DNA from 2 places in the Sporolactobacillus sp. KGMB 08714 genome. Region 2 is predicted to be linked to the other one. Evidence: predicted binding sites of a transcription regulator. Region 2 holds the regulator's gene; the other holds the start of a gene.
The links. The regulator Rex, encoded in region 2, represses fermentation and respiration genes when NADH is low (regulators of the CRP and FNR family bind a similar motif). The targets are predictions, from matches to a motif close to TTGTGAAATATTTCACAA.

Region 1: a site for Rex is predicted at 9,119-9,136, ahead of arcA (arginine deiminase). Genes of this name have one in related genera too.

What each region holds. Positions count from the first base shown of each region.
Region 1 covers NZ_JAUUBW010000003.1:30,759-46,051, forward strand. The annotation lists gene Q6A92_RS02240 (DUF917 domain-containing protein) at 1-17, shown strand, start outside; gene Q6A92_RS02245 (GntR family transcriptional regulator) at 509-1,228, opposite strand; gene Q6A92_RS02250 (PTS system mannose/fructose/N-acetylgalactosamine-transporter subunit IIB) at 1,392-1,904, shown strand; gene Q6A92_RS02255 (PTS mannose/fructose/sorbose/N-acetylgalactosamine transporter subunit IIC) at 1,926-2,747, shown strand; gene Q6A92_RS02260 (PTS system mannose/fructose/sorbose family transporter subunit IID) at 2,747-3,589, shown strand; gene Q6A92_RS02265 (PTS sugar transporter subunit IIA) at 3,600-4,013, shown strand; gene Q6A92_RS02270 (class I mannose-6-phosphate isomerase) at 4,058-5,791, shown strand; gene Q6A92_RS02275 (glucose-6-phosphate isomerase family protein) at 5,807-6,586, shown strand; gene Q6A92_RS02280 (glucose-6-phosphate isomerase family protein) at 6,607-7,170, shown strand; gene Q6A92_RS20205 (4Fe-4S binding protein) at 7,708-7,788, shown strand; gene Q6A92_RS02285 (hypothetical protein) at 8,017-8,502, shown strand; gene arcA (arginine deiminase) at 9,218-10,450, shown strand; gene argF (ornithine carbamoyltransferase) at 10,473-11,492, shown strand; gene arcD (arginine-ornithine antiporter) at 11,573-13,009, shown strand; gene arcC (carbamate kinase) at 13,049-14,002, shown strand; gene Q6A92_RS02310 (Crp/Fnr family transcriptional regulator) at 14,436-15,140, shown strand.
Region 2 covers NZ_JAUUBW010000033.1:1,802-17,094, forward strand. The annotation lists gene Q6A92_RS14010 (hypothetical protein) at 1-74, opposite strand, end outside; gene tsaE (tRNA (adenosine(37)-N6)-threonylcarbamoyltransferase complex ATPase subunit type 1 TsaE) at 1,095-1,568, shown strand; gene tsaB (tRNA (adenosine(37)-N6)-threonylcarbamoyltransferase complex dimerization subunit type 1 TsaB) at 1,549-2,241, shown strand; gene rimI (ribosomal protein S18-alanine N-acetyltransferase) at 2,244-2,699, shown strand; gene tsaD (tRNA (adenosine(37)-N6)-threonylcarbamoyltransferase complex transferase subunit TsaD) at 2,708-3,724, shown strand; gene Q6A92_RS14035 (ABC-F family ATP-binding cassette domain-containing protein) at 3,894-5,846, opposite strand; gene Q6A92_RS14040 (redox-sensing transcriptional repressor Rex) at 6,120-6,764, shown strand; gene map (type I methionyl aminopeptidase) at 6,882-7,643, shown strand; gene Q6A92_RS14050 (CPBP family intramembrane glutamic endopeptidase) at 7,683-8,357, opposite strand; gene groES (co-chaperone GroES) at 8,958-9,242, shown strand; gene groL (chaperonin GroEL) at 9,278-10,903, shown strand; gene Q6A92_RS14065 (YolD-like family protein) at 12,241-12,612, opposite strand; gene Q6A92_RS14070 (hypothetical protein) at 12,609-12,785, opposite strand; gene Q6A92_RS14075 (hypothetical protein) at 13,177-13,365, opposite strand; gene Q6A92_RS14080 (ArsB/NhaD family transporter) at 13,780-15,060, shown strand; gene Q6A92_RS14085 (hypothetical protein) at 15,079-15,293, shown strand, end outside.

The sequences.
Region 1 (15,293 bases), on a different contig from region 2:
AGGCGGTAAAGTATTAGTTCCCATAGCTGATTGGAACGGGTGATACGTAACAACGGCTCGCAGAGAACGAGAAAAGTCGTGATTGAAATAAAGATGGAAAACAGTTTATAGTTAACAACAACTTGCAGGGAGTCTTAAAAAGCATCGGATGACGTTTTATTATCCGGTGCTCTTATTACTGCCTATACAGTAGAGGCTGCCGTAAAATGCAGAACATGCTTTTTGAATGATAAAAAAATTCTAATGGGACAGGGCTTGCTGCGTACATTGCATATTTACGTTTCATTCCGTCATAGAGCATACAGGGAGGCAGATTTGACTCCGCATTGTTTTAAAGATTCAAAATCCTTGTGGGATGAGGCTGAGGGCGCGTTCTTATATAAGGTTTTTAGACAAGAGTCGTGAAACTTTCCCCCATTGATCGCTGTTTTTTGCTTGCCGCTCTAATACATAAAGGATTTTTCTTTTGTTCAGCCCATCTCGCGTCTATCTGCAACCCGGCCGCGGATCAGTATTCCACATAGAAACGGTATTTTGAACCGATATAATAATTTTCACTGTATTCATAGTAATTCTGCTCCACTTGAGAAGTTTGCCGAACTCTTTTTAGAATCGGTTCATCAGCCTCAACCTTTAAAAGGGACTGCAGTTGACGATTCGCTTTAATCGCTTCAACATATTCGTGCTGCTGATTGATGTGAATATTGAACATGGTCAGGTAATCATAGAGCGAGCCAAAATATTTTTTTTCATCAAGAGAGTAGCCCTCGCGGAACGGGATATGAGTAATTGAATAGGTGAGTACCTCATTATCCGCACCACGAAGCCGTTCAAGATATAAAACCGGACTGCCGATATTCAGGTGCAGTCTTTCCGCCAAAAAAGCGTCGGCATCGATTTTTTTTACTTTGACATCGAAAGTAATCGGTGTTTTCCCCAATTCACGCATTTCCTGGGTAAAACTTTTTACTAATGAAAAAGTCGTTTTTTCAGTTATCTTTTCAGGTCCTAAAACAAATGTTCCGCGGGCCCGTTCTCTGTGTAAATAGTTGTCCTGGACGAGATCTTTAATCGCATTGCGTATCGTTATACGGCTGACATTATACAACTTAGTTAATTCAAGTTCCGGAGGAATTTTATCACCGGGTTTCCATTCACCGCTGTTAATTTTAAATTTCAGGTCATTTTCGACTTGTATATAAAGGGGAATGTAGCTGTTTCCTTTCATGTTATTAATTGTTATATCACCACGCTCTTATTGTTTTATTGCTATTACAATTGATAGCATAAATTTTTAAAACAAGCAAGCCTGAAAGCGCTTTACTTTTTAAAACAATCGTGTATACTATAAAATGTAGTAATGATATAACAATGAAAAGAGGGGATGGATCTTGGCGATTTCTTTTGTTCGTGTCGATGATCGCATCATTCATGGTCAGGTGGTCATACGATGGCTTGCCGAACGCCAGGCAGATGGAGTCATTGCCGTTGACGATGTTGCGGCGAAGAATCCGATTATTGCCAAAGCCTTAAAGACCGCTGTTCCGGGACCATTAAAAGCTTTTGTCATGACGGTCAGTCATACAGCGGAACGATGGCAGGACATTGTGAAAAGTCCGAAGCGCTATTTCTTAATTGCAAAGAGCCCGGCAACACTGGTGAGACTTTATCAGGCCGGTGCGGATTTGCCTTCTCAGCAGCAAAGTCTTGATGTGGGTCCGATGAGTGTGCGTCAGGGGGCACGGAAGGTGGGGCCGAATGCCAATATTACCGAGGAAGACATGAAAGCCTTTGAGTTCTTGATCGATCATGGAATGACCGTGTATTTTCAATTGGTGCCTGATTCAAAAAAAACAACTTGGGAAGAAGCCAAGGCGGAATTTAAAAAGGTTCGACAAAATTAAAATTGAAAGGAGCGTTCGATGATGACTGTGACACTTTTTATTCAAGCGGTAATTATTTCGATTCTCTGCTATTTGGGGGCCCTGAGTACGCCCTGGCTGTTTGGGCTGACCGGCGGCTGGTATACCTTATCCAGACCGTTGGTTTCAGGTTTTTTGATTGGCATTATTCTTGGTGATGTGACTCAGGGGATCATTATCGGCATTGCGGTTCAGGCTGTCTATATTGCTCTCGTAACGCCCGGCGGCCAAATGCCTGCCGATCTGAACTTTGTCGCTTATCCCGCGATTGCCCTGGCATTATTGTCGCATGCTTCGACGGGTGTTGCCGTGACATTAGCCACGACGATCGGTGTGATCGGGACGATTGTTTTTAACCTGTTTCAAGTTTTGAATTCTTACTGGAATCATCGTGCCGAGAAAGCAATTCATGAGGGAAATGAACGCAGTTTTCATTTTAATACAATTTGGGGCCCCCAGCTATTTAACTTTGTCATTCGTTTTACACCTTCCTTCCTGGTGATTTTCTTTGGCGCAGGATTTGCGAAGAAATTACTTTCGAGTATGCCGCAGTACTTGATTGATGTCATGACTTATCTTGGCGGGGCTCTGCCGGCATTAGGCATTGTCATGCTGCTGACGGTAGTTATTAAGAAAAACTATATGTTAATCTTCTTCCTGTTGGGTGTCGTTGCGGTTGTTTTCATCAAGTTAAATATGATTGCTCTGGCTATCCTGGCTGCGGCTATTGCCGTGATCTATTTCTTTGCCATTAACAAGGGGAATAATCCCAATGCGTCAGCTACAGGCGATCATACCGATTCGAATGATGAGGAGGAATTCTGATGGCTGAAAGAAAGACTTACCAGTTGCTGGATAAAAAAACTGTGCACAAATCCTATTTCAGATGGATGATGTATAACCTGGTGGCAACAAGTTATGAATTTCTGGAAGCGTTTGGTTTTGCCTACGCAATGGAACCGGTTTTGAAAAAACTGTACGGAAAAGATCCGGATAAATTGAAAGAGGCTTTGGAGCGGCATTCCGTTTTTTATAATACCGAGCCTCAGCTGGGTGCCATTGTCAATGGAATGACCGTCGGACTGGAAGAACAGAGAGCGTTGGGTGCGGAAGGTGTTACCGATGATTTTATTACGAGTCTGAAAGTCGGTTTAATGGGCCCGCTGGCGGGAATTGGCGATTCAATGATTCCAGGCATGTTAATACCGATTCTTCTTTCAATCGGCATGGGTCTGGGAGCAGGAGGAAATATTCTAGGCCCCTTATTTTACATGGTTGCTTATAACCTGATTATTGTGCTGGGTTCTCGTTATTTATTCTACAAGGGATATGAATTAGGTGCAGATGCGGTGAATCTTTTTGTAGGCGAAATGGCTCAAAACGTAACTCAGGCAATAACGGTACTGGGCACGATTGTTACCGGCGGGGTTGCTGCGACTTATGTAAAATTACCGCTTCCGATTAAAATCAATATGGCCCATTCGACACTGGACATTCAGCAGATATTGGACAACATTTTTCCAAGCCTGGCTCCACTGTTATTGATTCTGATTTCATGGTATTTCATGTCGAAGAAGCACGTTTCACCGATCAAATTGATTATCATCTATTTTATCCTGGCTTTTGCCGGCGTCGGCGTGGAATATATTATAAAAGCAACAATCTGAGGAGAAGAGTATGGCAAAGAAAATAGTATTGGTCGGTCATGACGGACTGGCCGAAGGAATGAAGAAAGCGATCGAGTTTATTGCAGGCAGGCAAGACAATATTCTTGTACTGAGTATGAAATCGGACGGACTTGAAAACTTCAAAAAAAATTTTACACAGATGATGAACGAGATCCCGGAAGCCGACGATATTCTATTAGTTTCTGATATTCCGTCCGGATCACCCGGAACAAACGGCTATTCGACCGCTTTGAAATTAAACAAAAAAGTGACTTATTTAACAGGAATGAATCTGGCAATGGTTCTTGAATTAGCACTGTCATCTTCTTCGCCGTATCAAAAAGCGATTCAATCCGCCAAAGCCAGCATAATGAACATGGGGGATACCTTGAAAGCTGTGCCAGATGACCATTTTATGTTCTAAAGTTATAACATTACTACATTAGAATTGCTGAGGGGTTTTGTTCTATGGCAAAATATGATTTAGAACCAGAGATCAAAATAATGCATTACAAAGAAGCCTGGCGCGGTTATCCGTCGATTATAAAAGCGATTAAAGAAAAAGTCCGTACATTTGGTCGTGAAGATGTTACGATTGCTGTCGAAGAATATCCAGGTGTAGACAATGAAGAAATTGAACGAGAACTGATAACGAAACTGAATCCTGACCGTGCTATTTTTGCAGATGATCTGGCAGCCGACGGGGAACAAATGAGTGAACGAGTTAAAGATACATTAACAGATGATCGTGTTTTCGGAATTCTGTCGCATTATCGTCTGGAACAATTTTTTCCTGATCTATCCCGCCTTCAGCAATCGTTTAATCAGCCTAGTGGGTTAACAATTATCTATGGTACAGGAGCATCCGTATTAGTACCGGATCCGGACCTATTGATTTATTGCGATTTGGCCCGCTGGGAAATTCAGCGGCGCTATCGTGCCGGTATGCCGAATTGGAAAATGAACAATCGGCATCAGGATATTTTGCGAAAATATAAGCGCGGTTTTTTCTTTGAATGGCGGATGGCCGACCGCCAGAAAATGAAGATATTTGATTGCATTGATTTTCTGCTCGATACGAATACCGGCGACGATCCGAAAATGGTCTCGGGAGCCGATTACAGAGAAGCGCTGCGGGAAGTTGTCCATCGGCCCTTTCGCGTTGTTCCTTATTTTGATGCAAGCGTATGGGGCGGTCAGTGGATGAAAGAGCATTATGGCCTGGACCCGGAAGTTCCAAACTATGGTTGGGCGTTTGACGGTGTCCCGGAAGAAAACAGCCTTTTCCTGCGTTTCGGGGAAGTACGCGTTGAAGTGCCGTCCATTAATTTAGTCCAGCAATTTCCTGACGAGCTTCTGGGTCCTGAAGTCCATGCCCGTTTTGGCGAAGAATTTCCAATTCGATTTGATTATCTTGATACGATGGGGGGAGGAAACCTGAGTTTGCAGGTTCATCCCCTGACTGAGTATATCGAGGATAAATATGGGATGCATTACACTCAGGATGAGAGCTATTATATTCTTCAGTCTACAGATCGTTCCTCCATCTATTTAGGTTTAAAGGATGACGTCCGTAAGGAAGATTTGATGAATGATCTTCGTAAAGCTCAGACCGGTGCCGTACGATTTCCCGATGAAAAATACATCAATCGTTTTCCGGTGAAAAAACACGATCACTATTCAATTCCGGCAGGAACCGTGCATTGCGGAGGCCGCGATACCGTTGTCCTGGAAATCAGCGCAACGCCCTATATCTTCACCTTTAAGCTGTGGGACTGGGGAAGAACCGGCCTTGACGGGAAGCCCCGCCCGATTCATCTGGATGACGGCGGACGGAACATTCAAATGAGCCGCAATACGGAATGGGTAAGAAAAAATCTGGTCAATCCATTTGTCACCCTAAAGAAATCGAAAGGGGAAACAGTTGAGAGAACCGGCCTTCATCAACTTGAATTCATTGAAACACATCGGCACTGGTTCCAAAAGACCGGCTTTTTCGAAACCCACAATAGTGTGAATATGTTAAATCTCGTTGAAGGGGATACGGCAGCCGTTGAAAGCTTGGACAATAATTTTGAACCGTTTGAAATTCACTATGGTGAAACATTTATTGTTCCGGCAAACATCGAGCGGTTTATAATACGCAATAGAAAGCCGAATGGTAAAGAAATTGCGGTCATTCAGGCTTTTGTGCGCAAGTAGAAAGAAGGGAGTTCCATGGATTATAATCCGGGATTTGATATTACGGTGGATGATCGCAATATGACCTTTAAATATGGCAGAAATACATTCGGCCCCGAGCCGGAGTACCGCCGTTTGAAGGATATCAGGAAAAGCCTGATGGATCCTGCTGCCAAGGGACCTGATGTGCTGTACTCTATCGCGATGGATGTCGGCCGGAGCAAAGATCGCGATGATCTGAAGCGGCGCATGCTGTTGTATGGAGCTGTGATTTATGCAAAAGGAAAAATCGGAAGAGAACCCGTTCGGAGTCAGGGGCATATTCATGCGATCTCCCCATCTTCAGATTCGTCCACTCCGGAGGTCTATGAAATTTGGGACGGCGAAGCAATTGTTTATATGCAGGAGACTGCCCATGACGATCCGGGACGCTGCTTTGCCGTCCATGCAAAGAGGGGCGACATCGTGATTGTGCCTCCCGCCTGGGCTCATTGTACCATTAATGCCGACATTCATCACACGATGACGTTCGGTGCGTGGTGCATCCGCGATTATTCATTTGACTATAAGGAAATACGCGCGCATAAAGGCCTTGCATTCTACCCGATAGTCGGTCATGCCGATCAAATAACCTGGCAACGCAATGATCATTACCGGAAATCCGGTTTACAGGAACAGGGACCGCGCAGCTGCAGAGATTTCAATTTGCAAAAAGGAGTCCCTGTTTATAAACAATACGTTGACAATCGAAACCTGTTTGATTTTGTGACCGAGCCAATGAATCACAATGATTTATGGAGAAACTATCAACCTTAATACTTTTGGAAGTGAAATTAATGATAGAAATACAGTCCAGTGATACAATTCTGGATCTTAAATCCGGAAGACTGATTGGCAGCCATCTCAAACGGACAACAACCACGATCGGTGATTTAAGAAATTATTTTAAAGATAGAACAGCTTTAAACAGAATGGATCCGGATCAGGCCGTGTACTGGGTAGAAATGGAGGAAAACAAGCAGAAAGAGGGAGAGGAGGGAGGACTATTCTTCGGAATTTCGCATCTCTGTTGCGGCACGGTCGGCGATGAATTTTTTATGACAAAGGGACATGTTCATAATAAATTTGACACAGCCGAGTACTACTGGGGCATTAAGGGAACCGGATTACTGCTGCTGGACAATCTAAAAGGGAGCAGCCGCTTAATTGAAGTGAAGCCGGGCGCAGTTTTATATATTCCCGGCCGAACGGCCCATCGGTTGATAAATATCGGGAATGAAGAGCTGGCAGTCGGTGCCGTCTGGCAAACGATTTCCGGCCACAACTATGGAAGGGGCGCACAGCTTTTTCATAATCGCGTCACCAAAGTCGGAAACAGCTACCAAGTGACGGAAGCCTGAAGCGCTAAAGAGCATGGCTACACTCAAGTCCGGTAAATGTAACACTGCCGATTGAATCGGCAGGAACATGCGAAGCGAATCCGTCTCACCCGGCAAAGTTGTTCCCCTTCAACAAGAGAAAGGAAAAAACCAAAATGATTCACTTCTTCAATTAAGCCAGCTAAATGGAAGTTTTTTGTTGTTCCGCTAAAAGGCGCTTTCCTGTAATAAGAAAAGCGCTTTTTCCAATTTCACGGTCATATTCCTGAATAACATATTTAAAGAAAATGAGTAGCGACGGGAATATAGCGAAAGGGCTTTCATTTAAATTGCCGCGGCAGATTAATATTTGTTTGAAAGAGTATATGATAAAACTGTAATCTTAGTCTTCGAAATCGTTTAAAGGGATATAGGTTGGCACCATTTATGGTAATAGGGACAAAACTTGGAAATCTGCTTCATATTAAAAGGCTCAGGTTATACGCAGATAAAAATCATGTATTAACTGCCCTATTGTAATAGGAACTGCCCTATGAGTCTTAATGTGGCAGAGAAAGTATGGATGACAACGAGTGTATATTATGCGGGACATGCGCTGATAAATGTCCTAAAAAGGCAATTGCTTATAAAGTGAAATAAAAAACCATCAGAGATATGTCTGACATGTCCCTTTTTTACTTCCAATGAAGTATGCAAAATCAATATCATGACATGTTATTTGAACCAAACCGTTTCACATGTTGGTCATCAATATGAGATCTTTTATGATCACTGAATAAATCCTTTTTGAGCAAAAGTATATGATGCATTTCCGCAGTAACCGGGCATGCGGAACAAATTCCAAGGGAGTAATGGGAGGGAAGTAATATGCTGGGACATTTTGGATTTTCATATGTGGGCTTCATTTATCTATTGATGCTGTTCATTCCCAATATTTTCTGGGCAAAGTATAAACCGGCAGGCTATGATGATATCGTTTCAAATGAAAATAAGATTTTATTGGGATTAGAACGTGTGGGACAGGTGCTGGTTTCCTGCGTGGCAATAATTTTCAATGATTATGACCTTAAACCGTTTTCTTTATGGAGCCTGTGGCTGATTGTATCTTTTATCCTGATGATCATTTATGAAATTTGCTGGATACGGTATTTTAACAGTGAACATACTCTAAAAGATTTTTATGGAAGTTTCTTAGGAATCCCGGTGCCGGGAGCAAGCTTGCCGGTAGCGGCATTTCTGCTGTTAGGTATCTATGGAAAGGTGATCTGGCTTATTATCTCAATTATTATTCTTGGTATAGGGCATATCGGAATTCATTTGCAGCATTTAAAGGAGTACGGGACAGGAGAATAATGGGAATTTATTTAAGCTGTAAAAAGAGAAATGTCATCGGTTAGAAACTTTAATTTAAACCGGGAAGGATAACAGGGTGACAAATTATAGTTCACAATTCACCTTGTAATATAAAATAAAGCAGCTCTTTAAAAGTTCAGAGAAGATGAACGGGTGTGTTTGTTTAACAAGAATTAAATAATTTTAAGGCTGAAACCATATTTGAGTGATTCCATTAAAGGGAGTTTTAATGGAATAAAAAGGAGAAAACATATTGGACATCTATAATATGTTTTCTCCTTTATTTTTTATAATTTAGGTCTTGGCGGCACCCCTGTATCTAATCACTTTTTGAGAAATGAGTACAAAAATCTGAGTCATTAAAACAGTCCTCAAGCCTTGTCTTATAAATGGGTAACACCCAATATCAGAAAATGGAGCTATGGATAAGCCATTTAACCGCAAAAGAATAGGCTGTATGATTTCTGATTTTTATTTTTTGACTAAGCGGCCGGCTATTTGCATGGCATGCATGAGAGAGGGGGAAAAACCCGGTTCACAGAGAAATTAAGATGGCTTTCACACTACGGTCCGACTAGATACATGAGTTGAGGGGATACTCATTAAAAGGATCATGATGTGAAATATTTCACTTTTATCGTGTAATCGCTTTCACTACAGATAAAATGGTAATGGATTATGCTTTAACTGTAAGACAAAAGGGAGATGAAAGATCATGAAATATCCTGTGCATGTGACGTCGGAAATCGGCGAGTTGAAAACAGTCATGCTGCATCGTCCGGGAAAAGAGGTCGAAAATCTGACTCCGGAAATTCTGCAGCGGTTATTGTTTGATGACATTCCTTATTTGCCGTCCGTTCAGAAAGAACATGATTTCTTTGCTACAGCGCTTAGGAATCAGGGAGTCGAAGTCCTTTACCTGGATAAATTAATGGCTGAAGCTTTGCATACCAAGGATATTCGCGAGAAATTTGTCAGTCAGATATTGCGGGAAAGCAATCTGTGCGTCGATGAGTTTTCCCAGATATTGAGCGATTACCTGCTCTCTCTTCCGAATATGGATCTGGTTCATAAAGTGATGGCGGGCATTTTAAAAAAAGAAGTTGTCAAGGCGCAGCCGACCCACTTGTATGAAATGACGGAGAGTCATTATCCGTTCTATCTGGATCCAATGCCCAATCTCTATTTTACAAGGGATCCTTCGGCTATTATCGGCGACGGCATTACCATCAATCGGATGAAAGAGAAGGCAAGGCGAAGGGAATCCATCTTCATAGAATATATTTTCCGTTATCATCCGCGGTTCTCGGAGTATCAGATTCCGATTTGGACCGATCGAAACTTTGAATTTTCCATGGAAGGGGGCGACGAATTAATCATCAGCCCGGAGACTGTCTGTATCGGCATCAGCTCAAGGACTACGGCGCGGGCGATTGAACGGCTGGCCCATCAATTATTTGCCAATCAGGACAAGGTGAAACAAATTATTGCCGTTGAAATTCCGAAGCTGAGATCGTTCATGCACCTGGATACGGTCTTTACAATGGTCGACCGCGACAAGTTTACCATTCATCCGGCGGCACTGGGTGCGGAGGGTGAAATGAATCTTTTCGTAATTGAGAAGGGTGATGAAAAGGGCGGGCTGAAGATCACCAGACGGACAAGTCTGGTCAACACACTGAAAGAAGCACTGAAGCTTCAGGAGATTGACTTTATTCCCTGCGGCGGCGGTGATGAGATCGCATCGGCCCGCGAGCAATGGAACGACGGTTCCAATACGTTGGCGATTGCTCCCGGTGTTGTGGTCACTTACGATCGAAATTATGTTTCAAATGAAATTTTGCGGGAACACGGCATTGAAGTGATCGAAGTGCCGAGCTCGGAACTGTCGCGGGGACGCGGGGGTCCAAGATGCATGAGCATGCCGCTTTATCGGGAAGATATCTGAACAAAAAACGGGGGAATATGAGATGGAAAAAATAAATGAAAGAATTAAGGAAAACCTGAGGGGTCGCAGTCTGTTAAGAATTGAAGATTTTTCAAGAGAAGAATTGACTTATTTGCTGGAACTTGCGGCCGAGTTAAAGAGGAAAAAGCATCAGCATATTCCCCATCATGACTTGAGCGGGAAGAATATCGCTCTTTTGTTTGAAAAGCCTTCTACCCGGACGCGCTGTGCTTTTACAGTGGCAAGCATTGATTTGGGGGCCCACCCCGAATATCTGGGAAAAGGGGATATTCAATTCGGGAAAAAAGAGTCGGTGGAAGATACGGCCCGTGTATTAGGGAGAATGTTCGACGGTATTGAATTCAGGGGATTCAGCCAGGATACGGTCAATCAACTGGCGGCCTACTCCGGCGTGCCGGTCTGGAACGGACTGACCGACGAATCCCATCCGACGCAGATTTTAGCGGACTTTTTAACGATCAAAGAACAGTTTGGAAAATTAAAGGGTGTAACCTTGCTCTTTATCGGAGATGGGCGGAACAATGTGGCCAATAGCCTGCTGATCGGCGCCAGCAAGTTCGGCATGGACATGAGAATCTGCGGCCCGCGATCGTTGTTTCCGAATGAACGGATCGTGTCGCTGGCGAAATCCCATGCCGAAGAATCCGGCGGCAGCGTGATGGTGACCGATGATATCGGCCGGGCAGCCGCCGGGGCCGATGTGATCTATACCGACGTATGGGTATCTATGGGCGAGGAGGATAAATATGCGGAAAGAATCCGGCTGCTCAAACCTTATCAAGTCAACCGGCAGCTGATTGAAAAAACGGGTAAAGATAATTACATTTTTCTTCATTGTTTACCGTCGATCCATGATTTGAATACTGAAATCGGCCGATCGGTTTATGAAAAATTCGGGTTAAAGGCGATGGAAGTGACGGATGAAATTTTTAAGGGACCGCATTCACATGTCTTTGATGAGGCAGAAAACAGGATGCATACCATTAAAGCTGTGATGCTGGCCACTTTGCAAAATGAATAGCGGATCGGCGCGGCCTGCGGGAAGGGCCTTCCGCTCCTTTCCCCGGCCCATGCCCGTCTGCGGCAAAGGGGGATATCATCATGGAAGATGATAAAAAGTTAAATTTACTTTCACTCATTGCGCTAGTAATCGGATCAATGATCGGCGGTGGGGCATTTAATCTCCCAAGTGATATGGCACAGGGCGCGAACGCGGGTGCCATCGTCATAAGCTGGGTCATAACCGGCATCGGCATTGTTGCGCTCGGCCTCGTTTTTCAAAATTTGGTCATGAAGAAACCGGAACTGGATGCCGGTATCTATAGTTATGCGAAAGCGGGATTCGGACGGTACATGGGCTTTAACAGTGCCTGGGGATACTGGCTTTCCGCGTGGCTCGGGAACGTGGCCTATGGCACGCTGGTCTTCAGCGCGATCGGCTACTTCATAAAAACTTTTTCAGGCGGGCAGAATCTCGCATCCATTATCGGGGCGTCCGTCTTACTGTGGGCGGTGCATTGTCTCGTTTTAAGAGGTGTGCATTCCGCGGCTCTTGTCAATCTGGTGGCAACGATCGCCAAGCTTGTTCCGGTCTTTCTCTTTATCATTATTGCTATTTTTGCTTTTCATGCGAAACTGTTTTTGAATGATTTTTGGGGACTGCATAACGCCCCGTTTTCATGGAGTTCCGTCCGTGATCAAGTATCGAGCACCATGCTTGTAACGTTATGGGTGTTCATTGGCGTTGAAGGGGCGGTCGTTGTTTCGGAGCGGGCCAAAAATCGCCGCGATGTCGGAATTGCGACCATTATCGGCTTAATTGTAACGTTGTTCAGCTATATCTGCATTTCGCTGCTTTCTTTGGGTGTCATGAGCAAAGGACAGCTGACTGGCCTGTCAAATCCGTCCATGGCCTATGTATTTGAAGATATTGTCGGTAAATGGGGAGCGGCGTTTATTAATCTGGGCCTGATCGTTTCTGTGCTCAGCGCATGGATCTCCTGGACTATTTTCGCTGCTGAAATTCCGTTTGCGGCGGCAAAAGACGGCGTCTTTCCTTCATATCTGAAAAAGGAGAATAAACATGGTGCGCCGGTTTATTCGCTCTGGCTGACAAACGGACTGATTCAGGTCTTCCTGTTAACCCTGCTTCTGACGGACCGGGCCTATAACTTCGCTTTTTCGCTTGCGACTTCCGCTATTCTGATTCCGTATCTGTTCTCTGCGCTCTATCAGGTGAAACTGGCGATTTCGAATGACGGATATCAGGATCTCCGCAGGGGCATACGGATTAGGGATATGGTGATCGGCATAGTGGCCAGTGTTTATTCGGCCTGGCTGATCTACGGAGCAGGCATGAAATTCCTGCTGCTGACAACCATTTTGTATGCGGTCGGCATCTTCGTTTACTGGCGGGCACAAAAAGAGAATCATCAAACGCCTCTTTTCACAAAACCCGAAGCGGTATTTGCTCTGTTTATTTCGGTGATGGCGATTTGGGCGATCATCGACTTGATATTGGGTGTCATCACGTTATAACAAACCGGTCGCCGGCTTTGAGAATTGGGGGAATAAATCATGACTGAAGAGAAAAAAGTGGTCATTGCTCTGGGCGGCAATGCAATTGAGACCAATAACGACGCCACAGCGAAAGCGCAGCAGAAAGCGATCGCCCATACGGCGGAACAATTAGTGCAAATCACAAAAAACGGCTATAAGATTGCCATTACACACGGAAACGGACCTCAGGTCGGCAATATATTATTGCAACAAAAAGCGGCGGATTCGAGAAAGACGCCCCCGATGCCGATCGATACGTGCGGAGCGATGAGCCAGGGAATGATCGGCTATTGGATGGTGAACGCCTTGGATAATGCTTTTGCAAAGGAAAACATTTCCAAAAAAACGGTCAATATCCTGACGCGCTCGCTTGTATCCGCGAATGATCAGGCGTTCGTTCATCCGGTCAAACCGATCGGTCCTTTTTACAGTGAAGAAGAAGCGAAGAAAATGATGGCGGACGAGCACATTCTCTTTAAGGAAGATGCCGGAAGGGGTTACCGGCGTGTGATTGCTTCTCCCTATCCAAACGAGATTGTTGAATATCAGGCGATTCGGGATTTAATGAATACCGGCTATGTAGTCGTCGCGGTCGGCGGCGGCGGCGTTCCGGTGATTCAGGGAACGAATGGTTACAAAGGTGTCGAAGCCGTCATCGATAAAGATTTCGGCGCTCAAAAACTGGCGGAAGGAATCGACGCCGACATTTTGCTGCTTCTGACCGCGGTGGACAGTGTTTATATTTATTTTAATACTCCGCAGCAAAAAAAACTGGACACCGTTTCGGTGAGCAGGCTGCGCCGCTATATCGCCGAGAACCATTTTGCGGAGGGCAGCATGCTGCCGAAAATCAAAGCCGCCATCTCTTTTGTCCAGGCCCGATCAGGCCGCCGGGCGATCATTACCTCACTGGATCATGCTCAGGAAGCATTGGCCGGCGGGCCGGCCGGCACGGTCATTTACGCCGATTAAGCAGAATGATCATTCTGCTGCAGCCGGGGAAAAGGCGCTGCGGATTCTCTGCCCCTCCGCCGTAAGAGTCATGACACTCAATGATTATTGATGCGTTTTCGAAGAGGTGAGTGACAGTCTGAAGTCTTGGGTCCGATTCCCGGAGATTTTATTAGCGGCGGCTGCTCCTGTATGTTTCCCGAAGAGGCGGATTGGAACCCTTGACCCGCTTTTCCGGGAAATATTATGGCGGTCATCGGTTTTTTGAAAATGGATCCGCTGCGGTCTCGGCATGCCTATCTGCCTACGGTTTTTCTCAGGCACTTTAAGAAGTGGTCTCTGTTTTGCGAGAGATCACTTTTTTACATAAATTTCTCCTGTTTCATTGAAATAACCGACCCACTAAACTACGATAAAAGTAGGGAAGAAAACGCTTTATTAGGAGGGAGCAGCCATGGATAAAGAAAAGGCAAGGCAGCTTTTATCAAAGTTTTTTATCTTCTCCGATTATTCCGATGAGGAGCTGGCTTCGATTTATTCCTCTATTTATTTGCGTCATTATAGTAAAGGGCAGATGCTTTTTATTGAAGGGGATCCGCGTGACCGAATCTATTTTTTACTCAGCGGTTACGTCAAGTATGAACGCACGAATACAAAAGCAACCTTAATGTACACGGACTATGTCAAGCCATACAGCCTTTTTCCGTACGGCGGGATGCTGTCGGATATAAATTATCATTACTCAGCGATCGTTGCGGCCGATGTTTCGCTTTTTTATATTCCGACATCCGTTTTTGAGGCGTTCGTCGTCGGACATTCCCGGGCAATGGTCGAGCTTATCCATCAATTGTCGCGGATATTGGAACTGCACGAAAAACGGCTGCAGACGATCACCGTTTCCAGTGCAAGCGAGCGGGTCATCCACGCTTTGCGCTATCTGGTGATTGATCTGGGCAGGCAGGACGGCTGTGAGATCACCCTGCCTTTTCACTTATCCACTGTGGATTTAGCAGGACTATCAGGCACGACGCGTGAAACGGTCAGCCACGTTTTGAGCAGGCTGAGGAGGGATCATGCCGTCACCATTCAGAATCAGAAAATCATCATTCATAATCCTCATATTTTTGATATCGGAGAAAGAGAAACCGTCACCATTTGATCACATAAAGCAAGAGCTTCATTAAGAAAACATTTGGCGGCTCCATCAGAGGGAAAAGAAAAGCCGCCTTATAGATCTTTCGGTAATTCAAGACTGGAGAAGAAGGCGCGCCCTCAGAAACAGGCGGATTGGAGAAATCGCTGTAAAGATGAA
Region 2 (15,293 bases):
CCTTCCTCAGCGACGGCGACCGCGATTTTTTCTTTGGAAACATCCAATCCGACATATTTTGTGTTAGGATTCATAGTGCTAGCTCCTTTCGTATGATGGCTCTGTTTGGAGAGTAGATCCTAAGTTTTATCTTACTCCAATTAACCCACGTATCTGCGATCAAGGGGCTAGTTTCGTTCATTATAACTGATGGTCAGCGGCGACCTAATGATAATACACCCTTACTTCCCGACCATTTTCGCCACGATTTACAGGGCTATGCAACCGGCCGAAGAAAAGGATCGGGCGATTCCGCCGGTAACGTCTGCCCGTGCAGGATATCTTCTTTTTCAGCGGAATAAATCGCCGTCCGCAGGAATATTCAAAAGAGTAGACTGCCGCTCGTGTAAAACGAGCGTTTTTCAGAGAAATTGACGGCACTTTCACGCAGCCCGGCTGGATACATGAGTTGAGGGGGATACACATATTTTTTTATATGTAACAGGTTCTCGGTGCCGGGCAAGGGCAGTGTTCAGATGAAGCGGCTGGCATCTGTTGGTTTTCAGGTATACAGAGCCTTGATCTTACAGACGGGTTCCGGCAAAGAAATTGTTGTATGATTATGGTACACTATGTTTGTATGAATGTTGGAAACGGAAGATAGCTTGCTTTTATTTTCACGATTGTTTCGATAAGACGGCATGATCCGCAGATCGTGAAAAAATCGGTGGATGGCAGGCCCCTTTCCCAGGCTAATCAGGAGGAAGAGCAGCGGATCTGCCCGGACAGGATTGCTGAGGGTGAGGGGATTGTATGCCGGCGAGCCGTTCTTTGCGGCAGATGGAAAAGCTGTATCGGTTCCGGATGGATAGGGCTGTATGGCGATACTTTCTCTGACCGGCGCCTGCCGTTTTCCGGAAGATCGATTCCTATTTATCAGGAAGATTGTATGAGAAAGGGTTTGATCCTGCTGCAATATCGGATAGATCTTCGTCGTTATCCAAATAGACCATATGTCCGGTTCTGAGAGCGGCCCGGGAGTATTTCTCAGATCGGGCGGGCTGTACAGGATTCGCCAAATCAGGATATAATCCTTTTAATCAGTGATGAGGGTGATTGCCGTGTGTCAATGGATATGTCATTCCCCCGAAGAAACAATGGCTTTATCTGAAAGAATCGCCGGATATTTACAGTCCGGAGATGTGCTGACGCTTTCCGGGGATCTCGGGGCCGGAAAGACCGTTTTCACCAAAGGGCTGGCCAAGGGGCTGGGAATCAGTGAAAGGGTCAGCAGCCCGACTTTTACTATTGTGAAGGAATACATGGGCGGACGTGTGCCCCTTTATCATATGGATGTATACCGGATCAATGACGATGAGGATATCGGCCTGGAAGATTACTTTGACAGGGAAGGGGTCACAGTCATCGAATGGGCGGAAAATATACAGTCCTGGCTTCCGAAGGATTATTTATCGATAGCCATCAAGCGGATTGACGACCATAACAGAAAGCTCACGCTCATGGCACACGGCCGAAGAGCTGAGAGTTTATACAGGGAGATTTCAGAGAATGAATGTACTTGCGATTGATTCGTCCAATTTGGTCATGGGAGTTGCGGTCATATCGGGCGGCAAGGTGCTCGGCGAACGAATGACCAACAGCCGGAAAAATCATTCGGAACGCCTGATGCCCGCTGTTGCGGAGCTGCTCGATGATGCGGGCATGAGCCCCGGGGATCTTGATCGGATTGCGGTCGCCCAGGGACCGGGATCCTATACGGGACTGAGAATAGGTGTGACCATTGCGAAGACGCTGGCCTGGACTTTAAAAAAAGAACTGGTCGGTGTGTCAAGCCTGGAGATTGTGGCGCAGAACGGGCGGTACTTTGACGGGTACATCGCGCCGTTTTTTGATGCGCGGCGGGGCCAGGTTTTCGCAGGTCTCTACAAAAACCAAAAAGGCAAAACCGTTCCGGTGCAGCCGGACCGTCTGGTAATGATTAAAGACTGGATTGACGAATTAAAAAAGCTGCATGAGCCGCTGCTTTTTTTAAGCAATGATCTGGAGAAGTGGAATGACTGTCTGATCAAGGTGCCTGCGGCCGTTTTCGGCGATAAGCCGCAAAATATACCGCGTGCGTCCGAACTCGCGCGGCTCGGTGAGGAAAAACAGCCGGTTCCGGACATTCATCACTTTCTGCCCTCCTATCTTCGTTTGGCGGAGGCTGAGACAAAGTGGCTGGCCCGCCGGCAGGAGAGATGAATATGAAAGAGTTAGAGGCGTTAAATATCCGGGAGATGACATATGGCGATATTGACCAGGTCATGATCGTGGAACACAGTGCTTTTGATGTCCCCTGGTCGCGCCAGGCGTTTGAAAATGAACTGCTCAGCAACCAGTTTGCCACTTATTTTGTTGCCGAATATGGCGGGAAAATCATCGGCTACTGCGGCGTGTGGGTGATCGTTGATGAAGCGCATATTACAAACATTGCCGTACTGAGCGGCTACCGGGGATTCAAAATCGGCGAAACGCTGCTCCGCAAAGTGATGCTTCATGCGAAAGTGAAACATGCGAGAACGATCAGTCTGGAAGTCCGCGTGACCAACGATATTGCTAAAAATCTGTATCGCAAACTCGGATTTAGCGGCGGCGGCATTCGTAAAAACTATTATTCCAATAATGGCGAAGATGCACTAATCATGTGGGTGAAAATATGAATCTGAATATAAACCGGAAAACGATAATATTGGGAATTGAGACAAGCTGTGACGAGACGGCGGCGGCGGTAGTCGAAAACGGAACAAGAATTCTTGCCAATGCCGTAGCTTCGCAGATAGACATTCACAGACGTTTTGGAGGTGTTGTTCCGGAAGTCGCTTCACGCCATCACGTCGATCAGATTACGATCGTCTGTGAGGCGGCGATGGAAGAGTCGGGTATTTCCTGGAACGATCTGGATGCCATAGCGGTCACTCAGGGACCGGGACTGATCGGGGCGCTCCTTGTCGGCGTAAACGCAGCCAAAGCGCTCGCTTTTGCACACCGCATTCCGCTCGTTCCCGTGCATCATATCACGGGGCACATTTATGCCAACCGCTTTGTTCATGAACTTCAGTTTCCGCTGATCGCCCTGGTTGTTTCGGGAGGCCACACCGAACTGGTTCTCATGCCGGAGCATGGTTCTTATCGGGTGATTGGTACGACGAGGGACGACGCTGCCGGAGAAGCGTTTGATAAGGTAGCGCGGACGCTCGGTCTTCCTTATCCCGGAGGGCCGGAGATCGACCGTCTGGCAGGGCAGGGGAGCGCGTCCATTGACTTTCCGAGAGCATGGCTTGAACAGGGTTCGCTCGACTTCAGCTTCAGCGGTCTGAAGTCGGCGGTCATCAACTATATTCACAACGAGAAACAGCGGGGCCGGGAGATCAGCAAAGCCGATGTCGCCGCCAGTTTTCAGGCCAGCGTTGCCGAAGTGCTTGTGAAGAAAACGATGATGGCCGCAGGCAGGTATGAAGTTCGGCAGCTGCTGGTCGCCGGCGGCGTTTCGGCTAACAGTCAGGTCAGAAAAGAAATGGCCGGGGCGGCTGAAACACGCGGTATCCCGCTTGTGATCCCGCCGCTCGGGCTGTGCACGGATAATGCGGCGATGATTGCGGCTGCAGGAACGATCGGTTTTCTGAAGGGCATGCGGGCGGATTTGTCGCTGAACGGCAGCCCGAATCTGGCAATCGAAGACTTCTGAGAAATTGATGGGGATTCATTCAGGAAAACGCTGATAAAAAGAATTCTCGGATGCACAAACTGGAGTGAAATTTTATCAAAATATTTCACTCCGGTTCTTTTTGTACCGGGCTGTTCCATTCACCTGGCCCGGCCTGTGTACGACACGATCCGTTCATCCGATTCCGCTTTTATTCGGGAATCTCATCCAATGAAAGCTGAGCCTTTTCCCACTCTTCCATTTGTCTGCCGAGTGTTTCCTTATCTTTCTCGATTTGCTCCTGAACGTCCCGAGCCTTTTGTGTATCATTGAAAACTTCAGGCATAAGCAGGGACTGTTCATTTTTATCGATGACCGCTTCAAGACGGCTGATCTCGGTTTCGAGCTGCTCAATTGAGCGGATAAGCTGCCGCCTCTTTTTTTTCTGTTCTTTATCCTTTAAAAAGTGCTGCTTTCCGGCGTCGGGTTCCTCGGCCTGTTTCCGGACGGGGGCAGATTGCGCATCCAGCTCGGCGATTTGCAGATTTTCCGCTTTCTTGTTGATATAATAATCATAATCGCCCAGATATTCCGTGATGCCGTCTCTTGAGAGTTCGAAGACGCGGGTAGCGATATTGTTGATAAAATAGCGGTCGTGGGAAACGAATAAGATGGTGCCTGAATAATCTGCCAGTGCCGCCTCCAGCACTTCCTTGCTGTCAAGGTCAAGATGATTGGTCGGTTCGTCGAGAATCAGCAGATTGTCGTGCCGCATCATCAGCTTAGCCAGCATTAACTGCGCTTTTTCACCGCCGCTGAGCTGAGAAACAAGCTTGGAGACGTCGTCGCCGGAAAAAAGAAATCCTCCAAGCACATTGCGGATCTCGTTCTCCGGCTCCTGCGGATAGTCGTCCCACAGTTCATTGAGCACCGTTTTTCCCGATGTCAGCCTCGTCTGTTCCTGGTCATAGTAACCAGTGGTGACGTGGCTCCCGAGCCTGATTTCGCCGGCCAGCTTCGTCGACCCGCCGGCTATCGATTTCAGCAAGGTCGATTTGCCGATGCCGTTCGGTCCGACCAGCGCCACCCGTTCGCCTCTCGTAATATGAAAGTTCAGTCCGGAAATCATCGCGGCCCCGGAAGAGTAGCCAACCGCTAAATCGACGGCGGTGAGTACATCGCGTCCGCTTTGTTTTTCAATGTCAAAAGAAAAACTGGCCGATTTTTCCTCACCGTACGGTTTTTCCAGAACATCCATTTTTTCCAGCTGTTTGCGTCTGCTCTGCGCCCGTCTGGTTGTAGAGGCGCGTACAATATTTTTCTGTACAAAATCTTCCAGACGGGCGATTTCCTTCTGCTGCTTATCGTAATTTTTTATCGCGGTTTCGTATTCGGCCGCTTTCAGTTCAAGATAGCGGGAATAATTGCCGCTATATTTTCGTGCGGAATGGTTGGCGATTTCATAAACTTTAGTAGCTATCTTGTCGAGAAAATAACGGTCGTGCGAGACGACGAGGATGCTTCCGCTATAACGCTGCAGATATCCTTCGAGCCATGTCAGCGTTTCAATGTCCAGATGGTTGGTCGGTTCGTCAAGAATGAGCAGATCGGGTTTGATCAATAATAATTTACCGAGGGCGAGCTGCGTTTTCTGGCCGCCGGAAAGATTGCCGACAGGCGTTGCATCCGGAAATCCGCCGAAATTCAGGCCGTTCAGCACACTGCGGATTTCGGATTGGTAGGTATAGCCGCCCTTTGATTTATATTCTGCCTGAAGCGCGTCATAGGTCCCGAGCAGCTGGTCGTAGTCCTGGCTGTTTGAGAAGCGTCCGGGGTCGGCCATTTTCTCTTCCATCTTGCGGAGCTTCTTTTCCATGGTGGTCAGCGGACTGAAAACCGTCAGCAGCTCGTCATAGATCCCCTTCTTGGAATTCAGTGTGGCATTCTGCGGCAGGTAGCCGATTGTTCGGTCCTTGGGGATGATCACCTCACCGCTGTCGGCGCTCATCACGCCGGCGATGATTTTCAGAAGTGTCGATTTTCCGGCGCCGTTGCGCCCGACCAGCGCAACGCGTTCTCCAAACTTCACCTCAATCGAGATATTCGATAAAATAAGTTCAGCAGCAAAAGATTTGCTGATCTTATTTGTTTGCAGAAGTATCATTTACGTTCACCTCAAAAAGCCAGGGCACGCTGAAATAATGCGGCACATGCTTTCAATTAGTCAGGTATGGTTCCTCATTCATTATTCATTGTAGCCTAATCCTGTTTTATTCGGCAACTGTGCAGCAGAAAGGCAGGGGCTGTGAAAAAAGTACGGCGATCTAATTCAAACAAATCAATTGCTGAATGATGTATAGTGTAGAAAGGATGTCCCGGCAGGTATCAAACATTAGCGGACGCGCCTCCGGGCATTTCATGGGAGGGTTATGAAACGATGTCAAATCAAAGAGTGCCGCAGGCAACGGCCGAGCGGCTGCCGATCTACTACCGATCTCTGCAGCATCTCGTGTCTATCGGAAAAACACGGATCTCGTCTTCGGAGCTGGGAAAGATCGTGCAGGTAGATTCAACAACGATTCGAAAGGATTTTTCCTATTTCGGGGCGCTGGGGAGAAAGGGATACGGATACAATACTCAGCGCCTGCTTGATTTTTTAGGTAAAACACTTTATCAGGACGAACTGTCCAAGGTGATCTTGATCGGTGTCGGTCACCTCGGGACGGCCCTCCTGAATCATAACTTTAGAAAAAATAATAATACGCAGATTGTAAAAGCCTATGATATCAATCCTTTGAAAATCGGACAGCAGATCGGCGGTACAGTCATTCATTATATGGGGGATCTGGCAGCCGATGACAACCATGACATTGCTGCGGCCATATTAACGGTTCCGGCGGATCAGGCGCAGGGTGCGGCTGAACAGGCGATGGCATCGGGAATCCGCGGCTTTTTAAATTTTTCTCCCGTCAGACTTTCTCTTCCTCCGGATGTGTATGTACGGCATGTCGACATGACAGTGGAGCTTCAGGCTTTGATCTATTTTCTGAATCACGGGATAGAGGAAAAACAATCCGAATGATTCCGGCATAAATAAAGTGGTAAAATACAATCGTGATGCTCCGGGGGAACAGACTGCCAAAAATGCCGATCTTTATAAAAAGGCCCTGGAGAAACGATACAGAGGTGGAACGTACGTATGATACAGTTAAAGTCAAAAAAAGAAATTGCCGAAATGAAAAAGTCCGGCCAGCTGCTTGCGCTGACGCACAAGAAAATCAAATCGATGATTAAACCGGGAATAACCACATGGGAAATCGAGGAATTCGTCAATGACTTTCTTGAAAAGCACGGAGCGACTCCGGAGGAGAAGGGGTTTCAAGGTTACCGCTTTGCCACATGCGCTTCGGTCAATGACGAGATCTGCCACGGATTTCCAAATAAAAAGCCGCTGAAAAACGGCGATATCGTGACGATCGACATGGTGGTCAATCTGAACGGCGCGCTGTCTGATTCGGCGTGGAGTTACGGAGTGGGAACCATTTCCGATGAAGCGGAGCATTTGCTGAAGACGACCAAGGAAGCCCTGTATGAGGGGATCAAGCAATCCGTCGTCGGCAACCGGCTGGGCGATATCGGCCACGCCATTCAGGAATATGCCGAGTCCAGAGGGCTGAGCGTTGTACGCGAGTTTGTCGGCCACGGCATCGGGCCGACGATGCATGAAGATCCGCCGGTCGCTCATTACGGCAAACAGGGGCGCGGGCTCCGCCTCAGGGACGGCATGACGATTACGATTGAACCGATGCTCAATATCGGCGACTGGCGTTCAAAAATCGACAGCAACGGCTGGACGGCACGGACAATTGACGGATCGCTTTCCGCTCAGTATGAGCACACGCTGGCGATCACGAAGGACGGTCCGGAAATTCTGACGGCACTGGAAGACGATGAAGGATAATAATGAAAAACGCGGGACCCCGGCGGATCCCGTGTTTTTTTAATGACCTGTCAGCTGGATAAACGACGGCGACGAGAGCGTCAGGCTGATCGCGACAACGGTCGCATTCATCGCGGCATGCATAAACATGTTGACGGCAATCCTCCCCGTTTTCTTGTAGGCATAGCAGAGAAAGAATCCGATGACGAAATAAATGAGAAGATGCTGAAAATCCAAATGTCCGAAGGCAAAGATAAGCGAGCTGATCGATGCAGCAAGAATGAAGCCCATTTTCTTCTTCAGGCTGCCGTAAATGATTTTCCGGAAGACGATTTCTTCCAGCATCGGACCGATGACAGCGACTGCCAGCAAAAACAGCGGCGACATCCGTGCGATTTGGACGACACTCTGGGTGTGTGCCGATTGCGAAGGTTCGCCGAATATGAAAGTATTGATCAGCGATGCCAGAATCTGCAGGGCGAACAGTGCCAAAACGCCGCCGACCGCCCATAGAAGAGATACACTCGCCGGCGCGCGTTCCCCGTTTCGTATGTAACGTTCAGGAAGCAGGAGTAACAGCACGATAATCAATGTCAGAAAAAATATCGCGGTCATGACGACGCCGTAGCCCTGGCCTTTAGGAAAAAATCCGGTCAGCCAGGCGAAACCGGGAATCAAAGGCGACAGAAAACAAATCAGATAAATAATGACAATGGATATGTATCTTTTCGTCAAGCGACGACACCTCGTGTTCTCGAAAATTTTATCAGGGCTTTGAGGGGGGAACCGGCGCGGTTTCCGATCAGAAACAGGATTCTTTTGATGCGCCGCCGCGCTCATACATCCTATTTTAACATAGCGGCGTGTGCCTCTCCTTTTCCATATTACCGAACCTGTTGGTTCATCTCCCCATAATATTCGTCCGTTGGCGGAATATATGCCTTCGGCCGGCATGCCTGTTCCGGGCAGAGCGGGGCTCTTATCTCAAACAGGCCGCTTTCGGAAACAGAGAGAGGATAACGGGCCGAAATCAGGCCGCCGATCCGCGGCCTATTGTGCATCCTGTTTTATAAGTATAAAGTTTCAGCAAGTCATAGGTATAAGCAGGCGGACAAAGATACTGCATCCGCGGCCTGTCCGTCGCCCGGCTGCCCGCGGCATCGCAACTAAGCTTCCGGCTTTGCCTGAAGGCCGGCCGATCGGCAAGTTTTCTTTATGAAAAGCTTGCAAATCAAAATGGAATTGATTATTATATTAAATGGATTAGCACTCGGACGAATAGAGTGCTAACAAAGTACTTTACTTAACATTCAATTTAAGGAGGGTATTTCTTTCATGTTAAAGCCATTGGGTGATCGCATCGTTATCGAACCACAAGAAAAAGAAGAAAAAACTGCAAGTGGTATCGTGCTGCCGGACTCGGCGAAGGAGAAGCCGCAAGAAGGACGGGTTGTTGCTGTCGGTGCAGGCAAAGTTTCTGATGCAGGTGAACGCATTGCACTGGATGTAAAAGAGGGAGAAAAGGTCCTCTTCTCAAAATACGCCGGTACGGAAGTCAAATATGACGGCAAGACCTACCTGGTTGTTCGTCAGGACGACGTTTTGGCAGTCATTGAATAAATCAATCGATTAATATTCAGGAGGGACTATCCACGATGGCAAAAGAAATTAAGTTTAGCGAAGAAGCCCGCCGCTCGATGCTTCGCGGCGTTGACGTTCTGGCAGATGCAGTGAAAGTAACGCTCGGGCCGAAAGGCCGCAACGTTGTATTGGACAAAAAATACGGCTCACCGCTGATTACAAATGACGGTGTGACGATTGCCAAGGAAATTGAGCTTGAAGATAAATTCGAAAACATGGGCGCACGTCTTGTCTCCGAAGTAGCCAGCAAGACAAATGATGTAGCCGGCGACGGAACAACGACCGCTACGGTTCTCGCTCAGGCGATGATCCGCGAAGGCCTGAAAAACGTGACTTCCGGTGCCAATCCGATGGGCATTCGCCGCGGGATTGAAAAAGCGACGGAAGCTGCCGTTGAAGGCCTGAAGAAAATTTCCAAGCCGATCAAAGGCAGGGCATCGATTGCACAGGTTGCCGCCATTTCTTCAGCGGACGAAAAAGTCGGCGAACTGATTGCCGAAGCAATGGAAAAAGTCGGCAACGACGGTGTCGTTACGATTGAAGAATCCAAAGGCTTTGCAACCGAGCTGGATGTGGTTGAAGGTATGCAGTTCGATCGCGGCTATGCGTCGGCTTATATGGTCACCGACCAGGATAAAATGGAAGCTTCTCTTGAAAATCCGTACATTCTGATTACGGATAAAAAGATTTCCAACATTCAGGAAATCCTGCCGATTCTTGAGAAAGTCGTTCAGCAGGGCAAATCAATGCTGATTATTGCCGAAGACGTTGAAGGCGAAGCACTGGCCACTCTCGTTGTCAATAAACTTCGCGGTACGTTCAATGCAGTCGCTGTTAAAGCACCGGGCTTCGGCGACCGCAGAAAGGCTATGCTTGAAGATATCGCAGTCCTGACCGGCGGCCAAGTGATCACGGAAGACCTCGGACTCGACCTCAAATCCACAACGATCGATCAACTCGGCACGGCCGGAAAAGTCATCGTAACAAAAGACAACACGACGATTGTCGAAGGTGCCGGCGATTCCGAGAAGATCGGCGGACGTGTCGGCCAGATCAAGGCACAGCTTGAAGAAACCACTTCTGATTTCGATAAAGAAAAGCTGCAGGAACGTCTGGCAAAGCTGGCCGGCGGCGTAGCCGTTATCAAAGTCGGCGCTGCAACCGAGACAGAACTGAAAGAACGCAAACTGCGCATTGAAGACGCACTGAACTCGACACGCGCTGCCGTTCAGGAAGGTATCGTTGCCGGCGGCGGCACGGCGCTGGCCAATGTGATTAAGGATGTTGCCGCAGTTGATGCAGAGGGCGATGAGAAGACCGGTGTGAACATCGTCATCCGCGCTCTGGAAGAACCGGTTCGCCAGATTGGCGAAAACGCCGGACTCGAAGGCTCTGTCATTGTTGAAAAGCTGAAGGGTCAGAAACCGGGTATCGGCTATGACGCTGCCAAGGACGAATGGGTAGATATGATTGAAGTCGGCATCGTCGACCCGACCAAAGTGACTCGTTACGCACTGCAGAACGCCGCTTCCGTCTCGGCTATGCTCCTGACAACGGAAGCCGTTGTCGCCGATAAGCCGGAAGAACATCCGGAACCGCAAGTACCGGCCGGCGGCGCCGGAATGGGCGGCATGATGTAAAAAATCCTGAATCCCCGGTTCGATCAGGGGCTGCAGGTTATATAGATCCATCCGATGGTTTTTTTACGGGCCATCCATTTAAATGGGCGTTTCTCAAGTGTTCGCCGAACATAAGAGAGACGCTCTTTTTTTCATGGCCGGACGGCGTACAGATTACCCTCATTGTCCATGCGGCCAAGGGCGGTCCATGACCCGCTCCGGGCAAAGTATGGTTGAAGTCGCGGCTTCGCATTCTTTTTGGTCAGGAAAGGTTCATAACCTGTTCCGGACCGACACCTGCCTCTGCAGGCAGAGATGTATGTGTGGCCGGAGACCCGCGGGCGTTACCTGTTTTTGAATTTTGATATGCTTCACGACTAGGCCGATGTGATAGCAAAATCCGTTGAATAAACCTCGCTTCCTATGCTTTTTATCAGGCCCTAAAAAGAAGTCGGATCATTATAAATTTCATCGATTATTCCGCTCACAATTTATCGAGGCATTCAGCAGGCCGGCTCCGCCAAATATTTTCGGTGGACTATTTATTCCACGGCCCGAAGTTCCATGTCTTCAGTTCGGCATCGGGATTCGGGCGCCCGACAGTTTCTTCACTGAGATGTGAAATCATTTTATAAGGAATAGAAAAATGGAACGCCGCTTTTTCCATTGACGCGGCATAAATGACAGTTAACCGTTACTGCAGCAGCAGAGAAGATAGATGTTCATTTTTTGTATAGTTCATTTTGATACGATAACTTGGGGGAGTGTTTTACAGTTCCTGTATGGGCAAAATGTTCTGATTTGCTCTGCAGGGCTTTTTTTTATAAAAAACGCAGTACAAGAGTTTTTAACAAACCAAAAAAGGCAGGAGATGGAATCCTGTTTCACATTGACGGACCGATCCGATGGAGAATCCGTTGATGATAATGGTCGGGTAACAGGGAGTGATGCCCGATTTAGGGGAACATCTGCATTTTTGGGGCCAATCTGCGAAAAATCGTACCGATCAAGGTATTTTGAGACTATGATCGGAGTGCATGGTCCGGAATGATCAATACAGCCGGAGAATCATTAGTAAATGATCAAAATCGCCGGTAAATGGTTCGAAATCAATGAGTACGAATAATCGAAATATGAATTGTTTGTTTCCCCATCCGCATCAACCGCGGAACCAAACGGTTATCTATCTGCTGTAATGACATTAAACACCCTTCGCCCGTTCTGCTGCCGGCAGATTCAGATAAAGAAGTATTCGATCTAAAGAGAACGCTGCTTTCATCAAAAGAGACGTCTCCAAGTCGAAACATCGGCTTATGAGACGCCGCCGGAAGAAAGATCGCCGATATTATATCCGTTTTTTACATGCCGCTAAATGGATCCGCTGCCGGATCCGCTAACTTTATCTCGACGATATCCATCAATGAGATGCAACTGCCCGGCCCGTGCACGTCACATATCTTCAGCTGCCGCCGAGCTGTATCTAATTTTTCAACGCAGCAAATGCTCTTTTTTATATATCCGTTCTGATAATAGCGAAGCGCAACCCGTTTGCTTCCGGACAGCGCTTCACTGAGTGTCCGATTTAATGTCTCCAGTTCCTGGTCATCCAGAGACGGACGTTTCTTTTTTCCCAGATCCGCCTCGTCCTGCCTGAGCGCCTGAACATGTTCCGGCAGCATCATCCGGCTGGATTCCCAGCGCAGGTTGCTTCCCTTGGTTAATTTATTCATGGCAGCAGTCCTCCGTCCTTTTTTGAAGTGTGCTTGGCTTTCTCAATGGCTTTTTCAATTTCTTCTGCGTCATGGCCGGTGCGCTGTTCCAGATCGCTAACCAGTGTTATTCTTCCTGCCGCCGAATCATTCCGCATGATTTGTGCGATCTTTCTTTCAAAGTCAGTCAGCATAAGATCACCTTTTTTTGTTTTCTATTATACACGAATGTATGTTCTTTTCATACTGCCAGAAACGTCTATTTAACAGGACACATCAAAAAAAATGATGATTTTCAAGGAAAAAGCGTTTCGAAAGATAGGCGAATCACATTTTTTAAAATAAATACGGGGTTTGTAAAGATATTCTTGCTTTTAATATTGAAATAATACAATTCCTAGTTGTATAATATGAATTACCTTCTGTTACAATTGCCATCCTTTTTTAACTCACCTCTCTGTGTTACTGCAGAGAGCCTTTTTGTCTATAAAATGGAGGTGCCGCGCCGATCGGTTCAAAACTGAGCAAGCCCCGGGCCGTTTGCGGCGGGGGGCCTGTTCAATATATTAAAAAATGTGGAACGGATTAACCCTGAGGATTGAACGCTCCGGCGATCTGCTGTGCCGTTTTGCCCATCTGCTGCATCGGCTGCTGAACGAACTGCGGAATTGAGCCCCGATTGTTTCGCAGCCATACATATGTTGCCGCACCGGCTCCGCATGCGGCCAAAAACGGCAAGAAGTTATTTCCCATATTGTTTTCCTGCTGTGCCATGTTTTTTCACCTCCCGAATCGGATTCGCCTTTATTTTGAACGTCCGCATCGAAAATATATCATGTAAAAACAGGAAGTTGCGGAGAATCTGCGGCACGGGGAAATAAAGAATTTCAATTTGTAGAACAAGTTAATTGATTTTTAAGAAAGGCGCAGTATGCTTTAGATGTTCGAAAGCAATGTAACTTCCCCCTGTTTTTATTATTGGGCCCTTTGTTGAGGGGGTCTCTTTTTTTATGCGCGGATTTACAGACTGCAGTCCGCGGCCGAAGAAAAAGATTGACAGCGGCGTATGTAATCCGTTATTGTTATTGCAGAAACAGCTGAATAACATGAACGTATTTGGAGGAGCCTGTCAAAACGGGCTCTTTTTATTTTTTTTTGATCATACGGACTTTCGAAGGAGGAAATGAAATGGGGACGGCAGCTTATCTGGCGATTGCGATCTTTATCATTTCCTACGGTGCCATCATTTCTGAAAAAATCAGCAGGACAATTTCAGCAATGATCGGCGGTTCGCTGATGATTTTTTCCGGGGTTATTAGTCAGCATACGGCTCTCGAACATATTGATTTTAATGTAATCGGTCTGCTGATCGGCATGATGATCATCGTTTCGGTTACGGAGGAAACAGGCCTATTCCGGTACGTGGCGATCGGGCTCGGAAAAAGGGTAAAGGGCAGACCGCTTCCCCTGCTCATTATCTTTGCCGCAATGACGGCTGTCGGTTCGGCCTTCCTCGACAATGTAACCACAGTCATGCTGATGGTCCCGGTGACATTCAGTATGAGCCGGCAGCTGAAAATCGATCCGATGCCGTTCCTTATCACAGAAATTCTTATGGCCAATATCGGCGGCACAGCAACGATGATCGGTGATCCGCCCAATATCATGATCGGAAGCGCAGCCGGGAGTATCGACTTTATCGATTTTATCGTGCACCTTGCTCCGATTTCACTATTAGTCGGAACAGCGGTCATGCTGTTTATTTTGATTCTTTACCGAAAAAAGCTCCATACGTCCGATCAGGCCAGAGATCATCTGATGGCCATGGATGAAAAAAATGAAATTACAGATAAAATCACGATGATTAAAGCCGTTTCGATTCTGGCTCTGACTATTTTCGGCTTCTTCATTCACCCGTTGATCCACGCGGAATCTGCGACGGTTGCACTGGCCGGTGCTTTTCTGCTGTTGGTGCTGACAGGGGAAAAGACACTGGAACACACGCTCAGTTCCGTTGAGTGGCCGACGATATTTTTCTTTCTTGGCCTGTTTGTCCTTGTCGGCGGTTTGATTGAAACGGGCATCATGAATCATCTTGCACAATCGGCGATTGATCTGACTGCCGGTAATCTGACTGCCGCTTCTTTTCTTGTTCTATGGCTGAGCGCTATGGCTTCGGCGTTTATGGACAACATTCCGTTTGTCGCGACGATGATTCCGCTGATAGAGGATATGGGACGGATGGGCATCGGCAGTCTTGATCCGCTGTGGTGGAGTCTTGCGCTCGGTGCCTGCCTTGGAGGAAACGGTTCACTCATTGGGGCCAGCGCCAATCTGATTGTCGCCGGACTCGCGGCGAAAGAGGGACGTTTGATCTCATTTACCCGTTATCTGCTGGTCGGTTTTCCCGTGATGCTTGTTTCAGTAACTATGGCGATGGGTTATATTTATGTCAGATATCTGATGTAGTGGAAGGGAGATCCCGGAATGGATAAACTGATCTATCAGGTCAACGATTCACTGATCGCTTTGACCGAACAAAAAAATGAAGACGATGTTGAATTTCTGATCAAGGCGAAAACGGGCGAGGCGTTAAACCGTCTGCGCGCCGTCAGACAATTCTTCGACAGTGATAAAATCTACACGGATATCCTGTTTTACGCGCGGAAAGGCGGCGAATTTCAGGTCATTGTCCGTAAAAA